Regions from separate parts of the Metabacillus sp. SLBN-84 genome, predicted to be linked through region 3. Evidence: riboswitches for the same ligand, from Rfam matches in the RefSeq annotation. Region 3 holds a riboswitch; each other region holds the start of a gene.

What was found. A riboswitch is a leader RNA that binds a small molecule or an ion and turns the genes downstream of it on or off. The one in region 3 is predicted to bind S-adenosylmethionine.
Region 1: another riboswitch for S-adenosylmethionine. It lies ahead of RKD52_RS03480 (methionine ABC transporter ATP-binding protein); the one in region 3 lies ahead of RKD52_RS16910 (bifunctional homocysteine S-methyltransferase/methylenetetrahydrofolate reductase).
Region 2: another riboswitch for S-adenosylmethionine. It lies ahead of RKD52_RS16345 (methionine biosynthesis PLP-dependent protein); the one in region 3 lies ahead of RKD52_RS16910 (bifunctional homocysteine S-methyltransferase/methylenetetrahydrofolate reductase).
Region 4: another riboswitch for S-adenosylmethionine. It lies ahead of RKD52_RS12755 (YezD family protein); the one in region 3 lies ahead of RKD52_RS16910 (bifunctional homocysteine S-methyltransferase/methylenetetrahydrofolate reductase).

What each region holds. Positions count from the first base shown of each region.
Region 1 covers NZ_JBRJIP010000001.1:722,988-727,183, forward strand. Annotated here, with positions in the region: gene RKD52_RS03465 (AAA family ATPase) at 1-341, opposite strand, end outside; gene RKD52_RS03470 (alpha/beta hydrolase) at 371-1,141, opposite strand; SAM riboswitch class I at 1,212-1,318, opposite strand; gene RKD52_RS03475 (DUF4395 domain-containing protein) at 1,467-1,889, shown strand; SAM riboswitch class I at 1,955-2,060, shown strand; SAM riboswitch class I at 2,144-2,248, shown strand; gene RKD52_RS03480 (methionine ABC transporter ATP-binding protein) at 2,336-3,367, shown strand; gene RKD52_RS03485 (methionine ABC transporter permease) at 3,357-4,007, shown strand; gene RKD52_RS03490 (MetQ/NlpA family ABC transporter substrate-binding protein) at 4,020-4,196, shown strand, end outside.
Region 2 covers NZ_JBRJIP010000001.1:3,200,724-3,204,919, forward strand. Annotated here, with positions in the region: gene metC (cystathionine beta-lyase) at 135-1,322, opposite strand; gene RKD52_RS16345 (methionine biosynthesis PLP-dependent protein) at 1,309-2,433, opposite strand; SAM riboswitch class I at 2,566-2,689, opposite strand; gene RKD52_RS16350 (carbohydrate ABC transporter permease) at 2,769-3,578, opposite strand; gene RKD52_RS16355 (carbohydrate ABC transporter permease) at 3,596-4,196, opposite strand, start outside.
Region 3 covers NZ_JBRJIP010000001.1:3,305,230-3,309,425, forward strand. Annotated here, with positions in the region: gene RKD52_RS16895 (nuclease-related domain-containing protein) at 1-414, opposite strand, end outside; gene RKD52_RS16900 (CvfB family protein) at 623-1,480, opposite strand; gene RKD52_RS16905 (YajQ family cyclic di-GMP-binding protein) at 1,580-2,071, shown strand; SAM riboswitch class I at 2,233-2,333, shown strand; gene RKD52_RS16910 (bifunctional homocysteine S-methyltransferase/methylenetetrahydrofolate reductase) at 2,419-4,196, shown strand, end outside.
Region 4 covers NZ_JBRJIP010000001.1:2,493,617-2,497,812, reverse strand. Annotated here, with positions in the region: gene RKD52_RS12775 (dihydroorotate dehydrogenase) at 1-165, shown strand, start outside; gene pyrF (orotidine-5'-phosphate decarboxylase) at 134-853, shown strand; gene pyrE (orotate phosphoribosyltransferase) at 850-1,482, shown strand; gene RKD52_RS12760 (hypothetical protein) at 1,517-1,777, opposite strand; SAM riboswitch class I at 2,073-2,178, shown strand; gene RKD52_RS12755 (YezD family protein) at 2,273-2,386, shown strand; gene RKD52_RS12750 (phosphoadenylyl-sulfate reductase) at 2,495-3,196, shown strand; gene RKD52_RS12745 (anion permease) at 3,251-4,196, shown strand, end outside.

The DNA of each region.
Region 1 (4,196 bases), 2.6 Mb from region 3:
AGCTCTTCAAGATGGGAGGCAAACTGGAAAAAAGATTCTGCTCTGAGAAAGAAACCATTTTTCACTTTGGGCATCCATCCGAGCCGTATGTAATCGCCAAGGTCTGACTCCGAGCTTCTCGGCTTGTATAGATGGTGGCTTCCGCCTGCAGTGTTAAAGCCGCACTGATAGGCAACGGCCTCCATCAGGGTCGATTTTCCCGAGCCGTTTTCACCGACGAAAAAAGTAACAGGGCTTGTCAGCCTCAGCTCATCCATACAGGCAATGGCCGGAATGGAAAAGGGATATGTTTTAAAAGAGGGGATATTCTCTTTCAGCAGTTTGATTGATTTTAAGAACATGTTCATCACCTGTCTACAGTTTAGCAGATTCAGACAGACAATTTATACTCCCTGGAGCAGCAAAGTTCAATATAGCCGGCTGTTTTTTCTGCAATGATATCTTTGTCAAAATCCATTGAGGCCACATGATAGGAATTCGTGAGGCTGACCATCTGTTTAAAAGGAGATGAGATGGCATGGAAAAGAACATCTGAGCTTGAGGCCGGAACAACATGGTCTTCTTCTGATTTGAAAATCAGGGCCGGACAGGTTACTTCAGAAAGCACGGGTTTCGTTGTATTGATGAGCGTCAGCAGGTTGTGGACGGCTTTAATCGGAACGGCTTCATACGTAATTTCTTCAATATCGTCCGCTTTGATATCCGGTCTTCCTTCTGGAATGAAACGGGGTTCGATTTCGTGCTGAAAAACCTCATAGCCTGGAACACTGAGTGCTGCATTGATGGTGATAAGGCCGTCAATTTCCTGGTGCCTGCAGGCAAGGTGAGCCGCTAATATTCCGCCCATGGACTGCCCGGCAACAAAGATCCTGCGACACACTTTTCTAAGCTTTTTATAGGCTTCTTCGATATTTTGAATCCAGTCTGTAAAGCAGCAGTCTTCAAAATCGAGGGGAGTAGTTCCGTGGCCTTTCAGGCGCGGGGCATAAACGGTATAGCCCTTTGCGGCCAAAAGTTTTCCAAGCTCGCCTACACTCTGAGGCGTACCGGCAAATCCGTGGCACAGAAGAATGCCGATCTCATTTCCTTTATGAAAAAAGCTTTCAGCTCCTGCAAGGACAGGCACATGTTTCGTCGTCATCATCATTTCCTCCCAATCAATTTTGAACTAAAAAACCCTCTCCTGCTTACAGCTGACAAGAGAGGGTTTGTCTTTATCGGCCAAAGCATCGTGCTTTGCTGGTTGGAGCACCTTTCCGGCGTGCGGCGGCTGCTGTGAAGTCATGGAGCCAGATCTCTCGTTCACTCTTGATAGTTTATATTTAATTCTTATTGGTTTAGTTGGTTTTAATGATCTTATCATGCTGGAGAGATAGCTGTCAATCACTTCCTTAAGCAATCCTCTTCACAAAGTTGCCTGCCTGGAGTAAAATACTTATATTCCAATCAGACAGGTGGGTTTTAGTGTGAAAACCATTCCAAAACCTCTAGTGTTAGTCAATCAATGGGTGATCGTTCTATCCGCTGCAGCGTTCTGGATCAGCGGCATGGGCGCTTTTTTACTGGTGCCTCTTACGGCCGGAATTATGGGACTGCTGTTTAAAGTAAACCCGATTATGAAAGCTGCAGGCATCTTTTTGAAAAAAGAGCCTTCAGCCTATATACAAGAAGATTTTGATCAGCAGCAGTTTAATCAGGTGATAGCAGTGATCTGCCTGAGCCTTGGGTTTGCCGGACACATGCTTGACTGGACGGTGCTTGCCTATGCGGCGACTATTATGGTTGCCATTGCTGCATTTGTTGCGATTCTCGGTTTTTGCATCGGCTGCTTTATCCGTTTTCAGTGGCAGCAGTTTAAATTCCGCAGACTTTCTAAGCAGTCCAACTGATTTTTTAAAAAAGTGTTGACTTTTAGAAAATACGAGAGTAAAGTAAGACACATCGAAAATATAGCTTCTTATCACGAGAGGTGGAGGGATATGGCCCTTTGAAACCTCGGCAGCGGACTCATTATGAGAACTGTGCCAACTCCAGCAGGCGTGAAGCCTGAGAGATGAGAAGAGCGAACGGTCTTTTTTTGCAGATCCAGCCTCTTCCTGTCTTTCAGGGAGAGGTTTTTATTTTTCAAAACTAAATCATGATTTTCTTATCCAGAGAAGCGGAGGGACTGGCCCCATGATGCTTCGGCAGCGGACTTTTGAAAAAGTACTGTGCCAATTCCAGCAGGCGATTGCCTGGGAGATGAGAAGAGAACCGGTGATTCGTTATGCCATGCCCTCTTCTTGTCGGATAGAAGAGGGTTTTTTTAATGCAAAATAAATGGGAGGTTACATAGATGATTGAATTTAAAGGCGTCACAAAGGTATACGAAAGCGGCGGCAATGAAGTGAAAGCCCTTGACGGCATTGATCTAGAGGTGAAAAAAGGGGAAATTTGCGGAGTTATCGGATTCAGCGGAGCGGGCAAAAGCACGCTGATCCGCACGGTAAACCTGCTCGAGCGTCCAACAGCAGGACAGATCATTGTTGATGGACTTGACTTGACGGCTCTCTCCAAAAAGGATGTGCGAGGAGTCAAACGGAAAATTGGCATGGTGTTTCAGCATTTCAATCTGCTGAATTCAAAAACGGTCTATGCAAATGTGGCGATGCCGCTGCTTCTCTCAAAGGCCTCGCCGAAAGTCATTAAGGAGCGGGTTGCTGAGCTGCTCTCGTTTGTAGGACTTGAGGACAAAGCGAATCAGTACCCTGATCAGTTATCAGGCGGCCAGAAACAGCGTGTCGGAATTGCAAGAGCACTTGCTACCCAGCCATCCATTCTATTGTGCGATGAAGCTACCTCAGCGCTTGATCCTCAGACAACAGCTTCGATTCTGAAGCTTTTGAAAAAAATCAACGATGAATACAACATTACGATTCTCATGATCACGCATGAAATGTCAGTTATCAGAGAGGTTTGCGATACAGTGGCCGTGATTGAAGGCGGGAAAATCATCGAATCAGGCTCTGTGTTTGAGGTTTTCTCAAATCCGAAAACAAAGACCGCTTCAAACTTTGTCAGCTCTGTTCTGAATGATTCTATTCCCGAATCGGTCCTGAAGCTTGTTCAGGAGGAAAACAGCCAGGCACAGATTTTCAAAATTAACTTTGTCGGCAAATCCTCAGGACAGCCGCTCCTTTCGCAGATTGCGAAACGATTTGACCTCCATATCAACGTCCTGTTCGGCAACATTACGGAGCTTCAGGGAATTCCGTTTGGACACTTAATCGTTGAACTTCAGGGGACAGAAAGTGAAATAAAAAGAGCGCTTCTGGTGATGAACCAGGAGAACGTATCAGTGAAAGAGGTGAATGCACATGCTAGTTGATTCTCAGCAAATAATTGATGCTTTAGTCGAAACACTCGCAATGACAGGTTTTTCCCTGCTTTTCTCCACGTTGATCGGCCTTCCGCTCGGCGTGCTGCTGGTCATTACCCGAAAGGGGCATCTATGGGAAAATGCCATTATTTTTAACATCCTGAACGGGATTGTGAATCTCTTCCGGTCAGTGCCGTTCATCATTTTGATGGTGGCGATTGTTCCGCTGACGAGACTGATTGTCGGAACGTCGATCGGAACAGCTGCAGCTGTTGTGCCGCTTGTCTTTTACGCAGGTCCTTATATTGCCAGATTAATAGAGAACTCGCTGCTTGAAGTTGACCCGGGAGTCATTGAAGCGGCAGAAGCAATGGGGGCAACGCCAAGCCAGATTATCTTTAAATTTATTGTTCCGGAAGCATTAAGCTCGCTTGTATTAAGTCTTACGATTGCGACAGTCGGACTTGTCGGCGCATCTGCGATGGCAGGGGCTGTCGGCGGAGGCGGGCTTGGAGATCTCGCCATTACATACGGCTACCAGCGCTTTGACACGGTTGTCATGATCATAACAGTGGCCATTCTTGTTGTCCTTGTTCAAGGACTGCAGACTTCAGGAAACATTTTATCGAAAAAAATCAGAAGACGATAGGAGAGAACAATGATGAAAAAATGGATCATTTTAACGCTCATTGCAGCACTTGCTGCTTTTGCTGCAGGATGCGGAAATAAAACAGCAAGCGGAAAAGAAGAGGTGGATGTAAAAATCGGTGTCAGCGGATCTGATAACCGCATATGGGATTTTGTTGCCAAGAAGGCAGAAAAAGAAGGCATTAACATT
Region 2 (4,196 bases), 100 kb from region 3:
ACCTTTCCCTAAAACTATATCATTCTTTCAAGGATGGAAAAATGTGTTTTCTCTGTTTTTTCAGATGTTTTTCTTTCATTTGAGGCCATATACTCTTCTCTGAAAACCGTCTGCTGCAAGCTCCATGTTTTCTATTAAGCTCTTAATTTATTCTCCACTGCACTCGCCGGCAGTTTTGCAAGTGCCTGGTCAAAATCTTTGATCAGATCATCCGCATTTTCCAGTCCGACGCTGATGCGGAGAAGTCCGTCCGTTATTCCGCGGCGCTCCCTTTCTTCTTTTGGCATCGCTGCGTGGGACATTCTGGCCGGATAGGACAGTATGGACTCGACCGCTCCAAGGCTTACCGCAAATACCGGCAGCTCAACATTTTTAACGAGCGTGCGGACGGCATCCTCGTTTGCCAGTGTGAAAGACAGGACAGCCCCGGGACCGTCTGCCTGATACCGCTGGATCGAGTGTCCCGGATGAAAGGTTAGTCCCGGGTAGTAGACGTTCCGGACCGCTTTATGACGGGATAAATAGTCTGCGAGTTTTCGTGCAGACTCACTGGACTGCTGCAGCCTTACGTTCAATGTTTTCATGCCGCGGAGAACGAGCCAGCAGTCCTGGACGCCGAGCACGGCCCCGAATGCGTTCTGCAGTTTCTGTACTCTCGCAGCAAGCTCCTCCCCTTTAACAACGGCAAGGCCTGCAAGGACATCGCTGTGTCCGGCAAGGAATTTGGTGGCGCTGTGAAGGACGATGTCCACACCGAGTTCAATCGGCCGCTGCAGGGCTGGAGTCAAAAACGTATTATCTAAAAACGTCAGGCATCCGTTTGCCTTTGCAAGCTTTGTAATTCCGCGGATATCCGTAATTTTCAACAAAGGATTGGACGGTGTTTCAACGTAAATGACTTTCGTGTTGGGCCGGATATGCGAGGCCACTTCATGGAGATCCGTCATATCAACAAAGCTGTATTCAATGCCGAATCTGCTGAGAACGTCTGTGATAATCCGGTACGTTCCCCCGTACACATCCTCTGTAATCAGGACGTGGTCGCCTTTTGACAGGAGCAGAAAACAGGTGGAGATTGCTGCCATCCCGGATGCAAAAGCAAAGCCTCTCGTTCCGCCTTCAAGTTCGGTGATGGCCTGCTCGAGTGTTTCCCGGGTCGGATTGCCTGAACGCCCGTAGTCGAATTTACCGTAATCGTCAAAATCAAACTGATGAAACGTTGATGAATGATGGATGGGAACGCTGACCGCCCCTGTGTCTTTCTGCGCCTTATGACTGTTGTGAAGCAGTTTCGTCTCAAATGTCCACTTACCGCTGCTCAACTTTATCTGCCTCCTTCATAAGTTCAAATGCCTGAACCAGATCCCGCTCCAGATCACCTGCGTGTTCAATTCCGACTGAAAAGCGCAGGAGGCGGTTGCATACGCCGTTTGCTGCTCTGATCTCTTCAGGAATATCCATATGTGTCTGTGTGGCCGGATATGTGATAAAGCTCTCCACGCCTCCGAGGCTCTCTGCGAATGTTATTGTCTTCAGAGCTTTTAAAAACGGGTTGACCCACTCTTCCTTTTGCAGCCTGAACGAAAGCATTCCGCCTTTACCCGGATACAAAACATCTGTTACTTCGGATTGGCTCTCCAAAAATGCCGCAAGCTGTCCTGCATTTTTTTCATGCTGATTCATCCTTAAAGCAAGTGTCTTCATCCCGCGGATCAAAAGCCATGAATCAAACGGGGAGAGCACTCCGCCTATTGCATTATGATGCTGTGCGAGCTCTTCGCACAGCTCTTTGCCTTTTGCGACGACAAGGCCTGCAAGTACATCGTTATGTCCGCCCAAATATTTGGTTGCACTGTGAATGACAATATCGGCTCCGTCTAAAATCGGCTTCTGCAGAATCGGCGTGTAGAACGTATTATCAACTATCAGCAGCAAATTGTGTTCCCGTGCAATTTCGGCTATATCGCTGACCTCTGTTTCCTGCATCAAAGGATTTGTCGGAGTCTCCAGAAAAATCGCCTTTGTGCGGTCATTGATCAGCTGCTTTGTACAGTCCCCGTCTTTAAAATCCGCATAATGGAAAACAAGGCCGTATTTGCGCCATTCACGCTCAAACAAGCGGTATGTTCCGCCGTACAAATCGGAGGAGACGATCAGTTCATCCCCGCTTTTAAACAGGGCCATCAGCGTCTGAATGGCCGCCATTCCAGAACTGAACGCATACCCCTGATCGCCGTGCTCAAGATCTGCAATTGCTTTTTCTAAAATCGTTCTCGTCGGATTCCCCGTCCTGATGTAATCAAACCCTGTTGATTCCCCGATTCCATTATGTCTGTAGGCTGTTGAAAAGTAGACGGGGGGGTTTACCGTTCCCGTTATGTTTTCACTGCGATTCCCGATTTGCGCCAAAGTTGTTTCAATGCGTTCCGACATGTTTAAACACCATCCTGTTTGTCATTTCTTCTTTTTACACGCCCTGGACCGGGCTGTCTTGTATACATTGGAAAAATAAAAAGCGCCTTCCTCATATAAGAAGAAGACGCTTGGTTCTGCGAAACTGGCTTCCTCTTATCTCCCAAGCATACAAGCTTGCTGGAATTAGCACCTTGGTTCGAACAGGCATCCGCCTGATCTTTTCCGGTTGCTGAGGTTTCACAGGGCCAGAACCCTCCACCTCTCTGGATAAGAATAAATAGTATGAATTTTTTAAATGTTTTTATTACCTTACCTCACTTTTTTCATAAATGCAAGAGGTTTAGGCAAAAAACTCAGCCCTTCACTGAGCCTGCTGTCATTCCCGCAATGAAATATTTCTGAAGGAAGATGTAGGCGATAATCAGCGGAGCAGATGCGATCATCACACCTGTGAACAGCATCGGATAGTTTGTCATGTACTCCCCCTGGAATTCAAGGAGAGCAAGCGGCAAGGTCTTATATTCATCTTTCGTGATGAAAAGCAAGGGATAAAGCAGGTCGTTCCAGTGCATCACGAACAGAAAAATGGCTGTAGCCGACAGCGATGGAAGCGAGAGCGGCAAGGCAATTTTGCGGTACATCAGCCAGTTCCCGGCGCCGTCAATGGATCCTGCTTCAAATAACGATTTCGGCAGAGTTTTCATGAATCCGGTGAGGATAAAAACAGCAACGGGCAAGGTAGCCGCAATGTTGACGATCATCAGCCCCACAAGACTGTTCGTCAGCTTCAGCTGAAAAATCAGCTGATAGAGCGGAATCATGTTCACCTGCGCAGGAATCATCATGCCAAGTGTAAAGAAACCGAACACAGCAGCGCTGAATACACCGCCGATTCGCGTGATGGCATAGGCGATCAGGCTTGCAAAAAACAGCGTCAGAAAGACGGATACAAGCGTGACAATCGAGCTGTTTTGAAAATAAAGGCCCATCGACTGCTCTTGAAAAATAGATATGTAATTTGACACCGAAAACCGTTCAGGCAGTCCTAGCACATTTTCATACATTTCAGCAATCGTTTTAAACGTTGTTAAAAAGATGGCGAAAATCGGAATGATGATAATGGCTGCATAGATCAATATGAGTCCGTACTTTGTTCCTTTCAACGTTCGTCACCCTTTCCTCAGTAGTCGACCCTGTTTGCGCGCAATGCTTTAAACTGCACAAACGTAATCAGGGCAATAACGGCCATAAAAATAACTGATTCTGCTGATGCATAGCCGAATTTAAAGCTTCTGAATGCGGTTGTGTAGATCAGGGTTGCGATAATCTCCGTTGAATAGTTCGGACCACCCCGAGTCATGGCAAAGATCAGATCGAACGCCTTAAAGGACTGGATCGTTGTGTAGGCCACAACGATGGTTGCTGCGGGAGCTACAAGCGGCCATGTGACTTTTTTGAACGTCTGCCATCTGCTTGCCCCTTCTATTTTTGCCACCTCGTAAAGATCGGCAGGAATACTCTGAAGACCGGCAACAAAAATGATAATCATCTGTCCTGTATGAAACCATACTTGCACGACAGCAATTGAAAAGATGGCGATTTTCTCATCACCTAGCCAGTTCTGTGCCAGGAAATCAAGCTGCAGCCCTGTAAGAATGGTTTTAAGGAGCCCAAGGTTTGGATCGTAAATAAACGACCAGATAAAGGCGACTGAAACAGAGGATAGAATCGTAGGAAAAAAGAACAGCGCCCTGAAAAAAACATTGGTCCTTGTGTTTTTA
Region 3 (4,196 bases):
AAATGGTTCGAGGGGAAACTTGATGCTTTGATCCTGGAGGAGCCGAGTGAGCAAGGCTTCACTTCTTTTGAGCTGAAGCAGGGGGTTTTTCATTTCTTTTTTGGCCGGGGTCGACCATCTTTCTTCTTCTGCGAAGTAATCACCTTCAGAGTTCTTTACATTGAATACGTACATTTTATCAGGTTTGATAAACAGGGAATCAATTTGTACGAATGATCCGCTGATTTCAAAAAGCAGATCGCTTAATACTATGCCATCCCCTCCTTTCTCAATAAGCCACTGCTCAAAATACTTTTCTCCTTCAAAGCCTTTTTCGAGATTCCGCAATTGATTAAGAGCTTCCTCATCCAGCATACTTCTGGCGTTCAAGCTCCGGTAAACAAGCAATTCCCGGTTTTCCTTTAAGTCCTTCAACTAATAAACATCCCCTTTCGTTTTTATCAGATCCATCAATTCCTCATTCATTTTTTCAGTTCCATAAATCAATTCCCCTTCCTTAATTTCGGATCAATCACCACCTGCCCTTCCTTCTTTACACATCCATCATAAAACAATACTATTCCCACCGGCAAAAACCCAAAATCAAATTTTCCCCATAAAAAAACAGCAAACGCATAGGCGCTTACTGTTGTTCTTTTTTAAAATAAGTCCAGCCGTCTTCCTGATAGACCTTTCCTGCTTTCATAAGTGAGCCGAGCGCACGCTTGAATGCCCCTTTGCTCATGTTGAAGCGTTCTTTGATGTCATCGGGATCGCTCTTGTCAAAGAAGGGCATGGCTCCTCCTCTTTCTTCCATGTAATCACAGATCACTTGTGCATCCTCATCCAATGCCTCATGTTTGAATGGAAGGAGAGAAACGTTAAGGGTGCCGTCTTCCTTCACATCAACAACTCGTCCTGTTACAAGTTCGCCAAGACGCGGCTCTCTTTTGCGCTGGGAGGAGTGGATGAATCCTTTGTAGCCTTCTTCAGTTATGATGAAAGAACCGGCAATAATGATTCGGTAGACTCTGCCAGTAACAGTCTGATTGTTCCGGACTCCTGCAGCCGGGACGATGTTTTCCTGCATGACATCTTCCGTTGCAAGTTTTGTGAAAAATCTTCCGTTTTTCGTCACTTTCAGGGAACAGTAGAGCTTGTCGCCTTCTTTTGGCCATACACTTACATAGGCCGGAAGAATATCGTTGTCGACAAGTGCATCTTTTGAAAGGCCAATGTCGACGAATGCCCCCATGTCTTCCCTGACACTGACTACTTCTACCCATCCGAACCGGTCTTCTGATATCGTCGGCTTTTTCATTGTTGCAGCGAGACGGTCTTCATGGTCCACAATCAGGTACACCTCAACCTCATCCAATTCTTCAATTGGTTCAGTGATTTCCGTTTTGTGAAGCAGTACTCGGCTTTCTCCATCTGCTAAATAATATCCGTAATCTACTTTTTCATCTATTTTAAGCGTCATAAACGTTCCGGGATTCATGTGTTCGTTCCTTCCTTTGCAGCTGAACTGCCGTTAGTTGTTATATCATGTACATTCTACTATAATCTAAAGATAATACAAACTTTTGGGAGGATTCTTATGGCCAAGGACAGTTCGTTTGATATTGTGTCGAAGGTGGATATGCCTGAGGTAACAAATGCCATCACGATGACGATGAAAGAAATCGGCACACGCTATGATTTTAAAGGAAGCAAAAGCAGCATCACGCTTGAAAAAGAGGAGCTTGTTTTAGTTTCTGATGATGAGTTCAAAATGGATCAGCTGAAGGATGTGTTCATTTCAAAACTGATCAAGCGCAATGTGGCAACGCGCAATATTGATTACGGAAAAATTGAAGGCGCATCAGGCGGCACCATCCGCCAGCGTGCAAAGCTTGTCCAGGGTATTGATAAGGACAATGCGAAAAAGATTAACGCGATCATAAAAAATGCAGGGCTTAAAGTGAAAACGCAGGTTCAGGATGATCAGGTCCGCGTAACCGGCAAAAGCAAGGACGACCTGCAGCAGGTGATTGCAGCTGTCCGCGGAGCGGATCTGCCGATCGATGTTCAGTTCATTAATTTCAGATAAACGCGTGGACTCAGCAGGTTTTTCCTGCTGGGTCTTTTTTTATCCGGACTGTGGCAAGAATTCCTCATCAATTCAGAAAACTTTTACTTTTCGCACTTGAATCTCCTGAAAAAAACATGTAAATTAGATATAATATCATTTAGCCAATTTCATATTTTTGATTCTTATCTAGAGAAGCTGAGGGACTGGCCCGTCGAAGCTTCAGCAACCTGGCGTAAACCAAGGTGCTAATTCCAGCGATGCATCCATCGGACGATAAGAAGAAGTCATGCATACTCAAAAGTCTTCTTCTTGGAAGGCTTTTTTCTTTTTCCCATTATCAGCTGTATTTTAGGAGGTTTATAGCTTTGGCACTTTTAACAGACTTGCAGACAAAAATTCTGATCGGGGACGGAGCAATGGGCACCCTGCTTTATTCCCACGGTGTGGACCGGTGTTTTGAAGAACTGAACCTGTCAAAACCCGATGACATTCTGAATGTTCATAAGGCGTATCTTGATGCCGGAGCTGATGTCATTCAGACAAATACGTACGGGGCCAATTATATCAAGCTGTCGAGATACGGGCTTGAAGATGAGGTGCGCGCCATTAACCGCAAGGCTGTGCAGATTGCAAAGCAAGCTGCGGAAGGCACCTCAGCCTATGTCCTCGGAACAATCGGCGGGGTCCGTGCTTTTAAAAAGGGCTCTTATTCGCTTGAGGACCTGCGGCGAAATTTCAGGGAGCAGCTTTATCTTCTGCTGAACGAAGAGCCGGACGGCCTCCTGCTTGAAACGTATTATGATCTTGAAGAAATGAAGACGGTTCTTGAGATTGCAAGAAAAGAAACAGACTTGCCGATTATAACGAACATTTCCCTTCATGAAATCGGCGTTCTTCAGGACGGTACTCCTCTTTCTGACGGCCTGTCCCAGCTTGAGGAGCTCGGGGCGAATGTTGTCGGGCTGAACTGCAGGCTTGGGCCATATCATATGCTCTCATCTCTGGAAGAAGTTCCTCTTCCCGAAAAGGCCTTCCTGTCTGTTTATCCGAACAGCAGCCTCCCGACCATTGAGGAAGGCAGACTTGTTTACGGATCCGGTGAAAAATACTTCGCTGAAAGCGCACTTGCTTTTAGAAATCAGGGTGCGAGATTAATAGGCGGCTGCTGCGGAACGACTCCTGATCATATCAGGGCGATGGCTTCTGCACTTAAAGGACTGCCTCCAGTGACAGAAAAGAAGGTGAAAGCTAGGAAAGAAGAAATCTCCATTGCCTCAGCTGCCGAGAGAAAGTATCCTCCGCTGCAGGATATCGTAAAAGAAAAACGATCCATTATTGTCGAGCTTGACCCGCCGAAAAAGCTCGGTATTGAAAAATTTTTAAAAGGAGCAAAGGCCCTTCAGGAGGCTGGAATCGATGCCTTAACTCTTGCGGATAACTCTCTTGCTTCCCCAAGAATCAGCAATGGCGCGATGGGATCCATTGTCCAGCAGACCCATGGACTCCGCTCGCTGATCCATATTACGTGCCGTGACCGGAATTTAATTGGCCTGCAGTCACATTTAATGGGTCTCCATACTCTCGGCTTAACAGATGTTTTAGCCATAACAGGAGATCCGTCCAAAATCGGGGATTTCCCGGGGGCAACTTCTGTTTATGACCTTTCTTCCTTTGACTTGATCAGTCTGATTAAGCAATTTAATGACGGGCTTTCTTACTCAGGAAAACCGCTTGGCGAAAAAACGAACTTCTCAGTTGCCGCCGCCTTTAACCCGAATGTGAAGTACCTTGATAAAGCCGTTAAAAGGCTGGAGAAAAAAATAGCGTGCGGCGCTGATTATTTTATCTCCCAGCCGATCTATTCCGAAAAACAGCTGCTTGATGTCTATGAAGAAACAAAACACTTAACCGTACCGGTTTATATCGGCATTATGCCGCTCACCAGCAGCCGGAATGCCGAATTTATTCATAATGAGATTCCGGGCATTACCCTGTCTGACAGCATCCGCGAAAAAATGGCCAATGCCGGAGATGACAAGGAAAAATCGTATCAGGAGGGTCTGGCCATTGCCAAAAACCTGATTGATGCTGCATTTGATCTGTTTAACGGCATTTACTTGATCACACCGTTTTTGAATTATGA
Region 4 (4,196 bases), 810 kb from region 3:
AGCGCCGTAGCAGTAGGAACAGCGAACTTTGTGAATCCGTTTGTCTGCCCAGAAATCATTGAAGAACTGCCTCATGTACTTAGAAAATACGGGTTTGACCACATAACTGATTGCATCGGAAGGAGCTATAAGCATGAACGTGAGACCGCTGATTATCGCGCTTGATTTTAAGGATGCTGCTGAAATAGGAGAATTCCTGGGAAAAATGTCCGGACAGAAGCTGTATGTAAAAGTGGGAATGGAACTGTTTTACAGAGAAGGTCCTGCGGTGATTGATCAGCTGAAATCAGGCGGCCATGAGATTTTCCTTGATCTTAAGCTCCATGATATTCCCGAAACCGTGAAAAAAGCGATGAGGGGTCTTGCCGGACTCGGAGTCAATCTCGTCAATGTGCATGCGGCCGGCGGCAGTGCCATGATGGAAGCGGCAATGGAAGGTCTAGAGGCCGGAACACCTGCAGGCTCCAAGCGTCCCGCCTGCATTGCTGTCACTCAGCTGACAAGCACGTCGGCAGAGATGCTGAAAAACGAATTGTTGATCAGCACTAGCCTTGATGACACCGTATTAAGCTACGCTAAGCTTGCTGCAAAAAGCGGCCTTGACGGTATTGTGTGCTCTTCTCTGGAGGTGCCCCGCATCTACAGCGAGCTTCCCCGCTCGTTTATGACCGTAACACCCGGCATACGCATGAGCGGTGATGCAGTAAATGACCAGGTCAGGGTGGCAACTCCTGAAAAAGCGAGAGAGCTCGGCTCAACTGCCATTGTGGCAGGACGGAGCATCACCAAAGCACCGGATCCGCTTTCAGCCTATACTCAAATGAAAAACGCCTGGGAGGGACTGCCTGTATGAACCATCAAATTGCCGAACAACTGCTGACAATCGAAGCTGTATTCCTTAGCCCTAATGATCCGTTTACATGGTCAAGCGGGCTCAAATCACCGATCTACTGTGATAACCGCCTGACGCTCTCTTATCCGGAGGTAAGAAAAAACATTGCAGAAGGTCTGTCCGCTCTGATCAGAGAGCATTACCCTCAAGCTGAAATGATTGCAGGCACGGCTACTGCAGGAATTCCTCATGCTGCTTGGGTAAGCGACCTGTTGAATTTGCCGATGTCTTATGTAAGAAGCAAGCCGAAAGGGCACGGAAAGGGCAATCAGATTGAAGGGAAGGTCCGCGAAGGCCAGAAAGTGGTTGTAGTGGAGGATTTGATTTCAACCGGGGGAAGCGTGATTACAGCCGTCAGAGCGCTTAGAGAAGCTGGCTGTGAAGTCATCGGCGTTGTCTCCATTTTCACATACGAACTTCAAAAAGGGACAGAGATGCTTGAGGAAGAAGGAATTCATTCCGTATCACTGACGGACTATTCTTCCCTGATTGAAACAGCTCTGAAAAAAGGCTCCATTCAAAAAGAAGACTTAGCCAAGCTGAAGAAATGGCGTGAAAATCCATCGTCAGAAGAATGGCTGAACGTATAAATGACAAAGGCATCAGGAGCAGCTGATGCCTTTTTTATTTCCATATCAGCATGCTTCCGGAAAAGCACAGTATGCTGATCAGCAAAAAGCCAATTCTGAATCCATTTTTTTGCCATGGTGCAGGTAGCAGTTTCCCGCTGAGTTTAAATCCCGCAAAACCGATCATCCCGAAGCCCTTCATCACTCCGCGTTCCGCTTTCATTTTTTCAAAAATGGCTGGGTCATCAATCTCCATTGCCGCATAAGCTAATGAAAATCCGCCTAAAGCATAAAAAACGGCAGCTGCACTTAACAATATAAAAATAATTCTCACCTCCCGGACGAACTTTACTACACCTTATTCCGGCCCTGTAAATCTAGCACTTTTTTATCATGTTAAGAATAATATTTTAAGCTGCAATTGTGTCCAGCTTCAGCGCCCAACACCTCTGCCAGAACAAAATCCCCCAAAAAGTCAAGACCGGACTTTTCGGGTGATTTCTTATCTGGCTGCCGGAGCTAACCGTGCGCTTCCGCATTTATTTAATTCCGATCGAAAAACTAAGGTTGACAGAAACCTCAATTGTGATAAAATTTAGAAAAATATAATAAACTTATCCAGAGAGGCGGAGGGAACTGGCCCTGTGAAGCCCGGCAACCTGCATGTATGCAAGGTGCTACATCCAGCAAAATGAAACCCATTTTGGAAGATAAGGTTGATGCCTGAACAGTCTTTCAAACCGGAAGGCTTTTTTTAATGGGAAAGAAACGGGGGACCACTGTGGGGAAGGATCAACATCTTGATGCTGTTATTGACAGGCTTAAGGAATTGCTCGGCACAATGAACTACGGTTCTGTAACACTTATCGTTCAGGACGGAAAAGTGATCCAGCTTGAAAAAAATGAAAAAATCAGAATGAAATAAGAGATGCTGACTGGATAAAACGGAGGCATTTTAACGAAATGCGGGATCCTGTGATCGGGTTGAAAAACCGATTGCATAATCAGGACCCAAGGTGAGGAGAAGATCAGCATGCTTACGTATAAAACATGGCAGGAGCATGAGCAGAATTTTGAAACAGACGACGGGTACAGCGGCGCATTGAATGTGCTGAACTGGGCTTACGGGCATTACGGGGATGAGATTGTCTATGCCTGCAGCTTTGGCATTGAGGGCATCGTTCTCATTGACCTGATTTCAAAAGTAAAACCGGATGCCGCGATTGTTTTTCTTGATACAGATGTTCATTTCAAGGAAACCTACGAAACGATTGAACGTGTAAAAGAAAAATATCCCAAGCTCCGAATTACGATGAAAAAACCTGCACTTACTCTAGCAGAGCAAGCTGAACAGCATGGAGATAAGCTTTGGGAGACGAATCCGAATCAATGCTGTGCAATCAGAAAGCTTCAGCCGCTGAATGAAACACTCTCTCAGTCAGAAGCGTGGATTTCGGGGCTTCGGAGAGAGCAGTCTGAAACCAGGAAACATGTGCAGTTTATCAATAAAGACGACAAGTTTCAGTCGGTAAAAGTCTGTCCACTCATTCACTGGACGTGGAAAGATGTCTGGCGCTATGTTCATAAAAATGACCTCCCGTATAATCCTCTCCATGATCAGGGATACCCGAGCATCGGCTGTTTCCACTGTACAGCGCCTGCGTTCAGTGCAGACGATCTGCGTTCGGGCAGATGGAGCGGCCAGGGCAAAACAGAATGCGGCCTGCATGGATAAGGGGGGATTGCCGTGCTTGAACTGGGTGCGCTTGCCATCAGTCTCTTTTTCGCCATGAACATTGGAGCGAGCGGAGCCGCCGCTTCCATGGGAGTAGCTTACGGCTCCGGCGCAGTTCCTAAAGCCCGGCATGCCCTTTTAATATGTGCCATCGGTGTTTTTGCTGGAGCGTATCTTGGCGGGGGAGAGGTTGTTAAGACCATAAGTGCAGGAATTATTCCGCAGGATATCATTAATGTGAAAATTGTGCTGATTATTGTTTTGTCTGCAACAAGTTCTCTGTTTCTTGCAAACCTTCTTGGCATCCCGCTGTCGACAAGCGAGGTGACGGTTGGAGCCGTTGTGGGAGTGGGTATTGCCTACCAAATCCTATTTATCAAATCACTTTTAGTCATTATGATGTTCTGGGTGATTGTCCCCGTTGCAGCTTTCGGAATTGCCTGGCTGTTCGGAAAAGGACTTTATAAAGTGCAGCATAAGCCGTTCTTTAAAGACCGTCCGCTCCTTACTGTCATCCTGATTCTGGCCGGATTTTTCGAGGCCTTCTCTGCTGGAATGAACAATGTGGCAAACGCAGTAGGGCCGCTTGTCGGGGCAGGCATGATTTCTGTATCGGACGGAACGCTGATCGGAGGGGCGTTTGTTGCTCTTGGAGCGATCTTTCTCGGCAAAAAAGTGCTCGAAACAAACGGCAAGAAAATTACCCGATATTCAAAACCTGAAGGGATTCTGATATCCGGAACAGGTGCGGGACTTGTGATTGTCAGTTCCATTTTCGGACTTCCCGTCCCTCTGACGCAGGTAACTTCATCAGCTATTATCGGACTTGGAATGGCGAAAAGCGGGAGCGAGATCCTTCAAAAGCATATCGTGAAGAAAATCATCCGGATCTGGATTGTTTCACCGCTGTTTTCACTTGCCATATCGTATATGCTTGTCAAACTGTTTTTAGAAAAGGATATGTATTCCCTTATCGTTCTTCTGAGTGTCATGCTGGCAA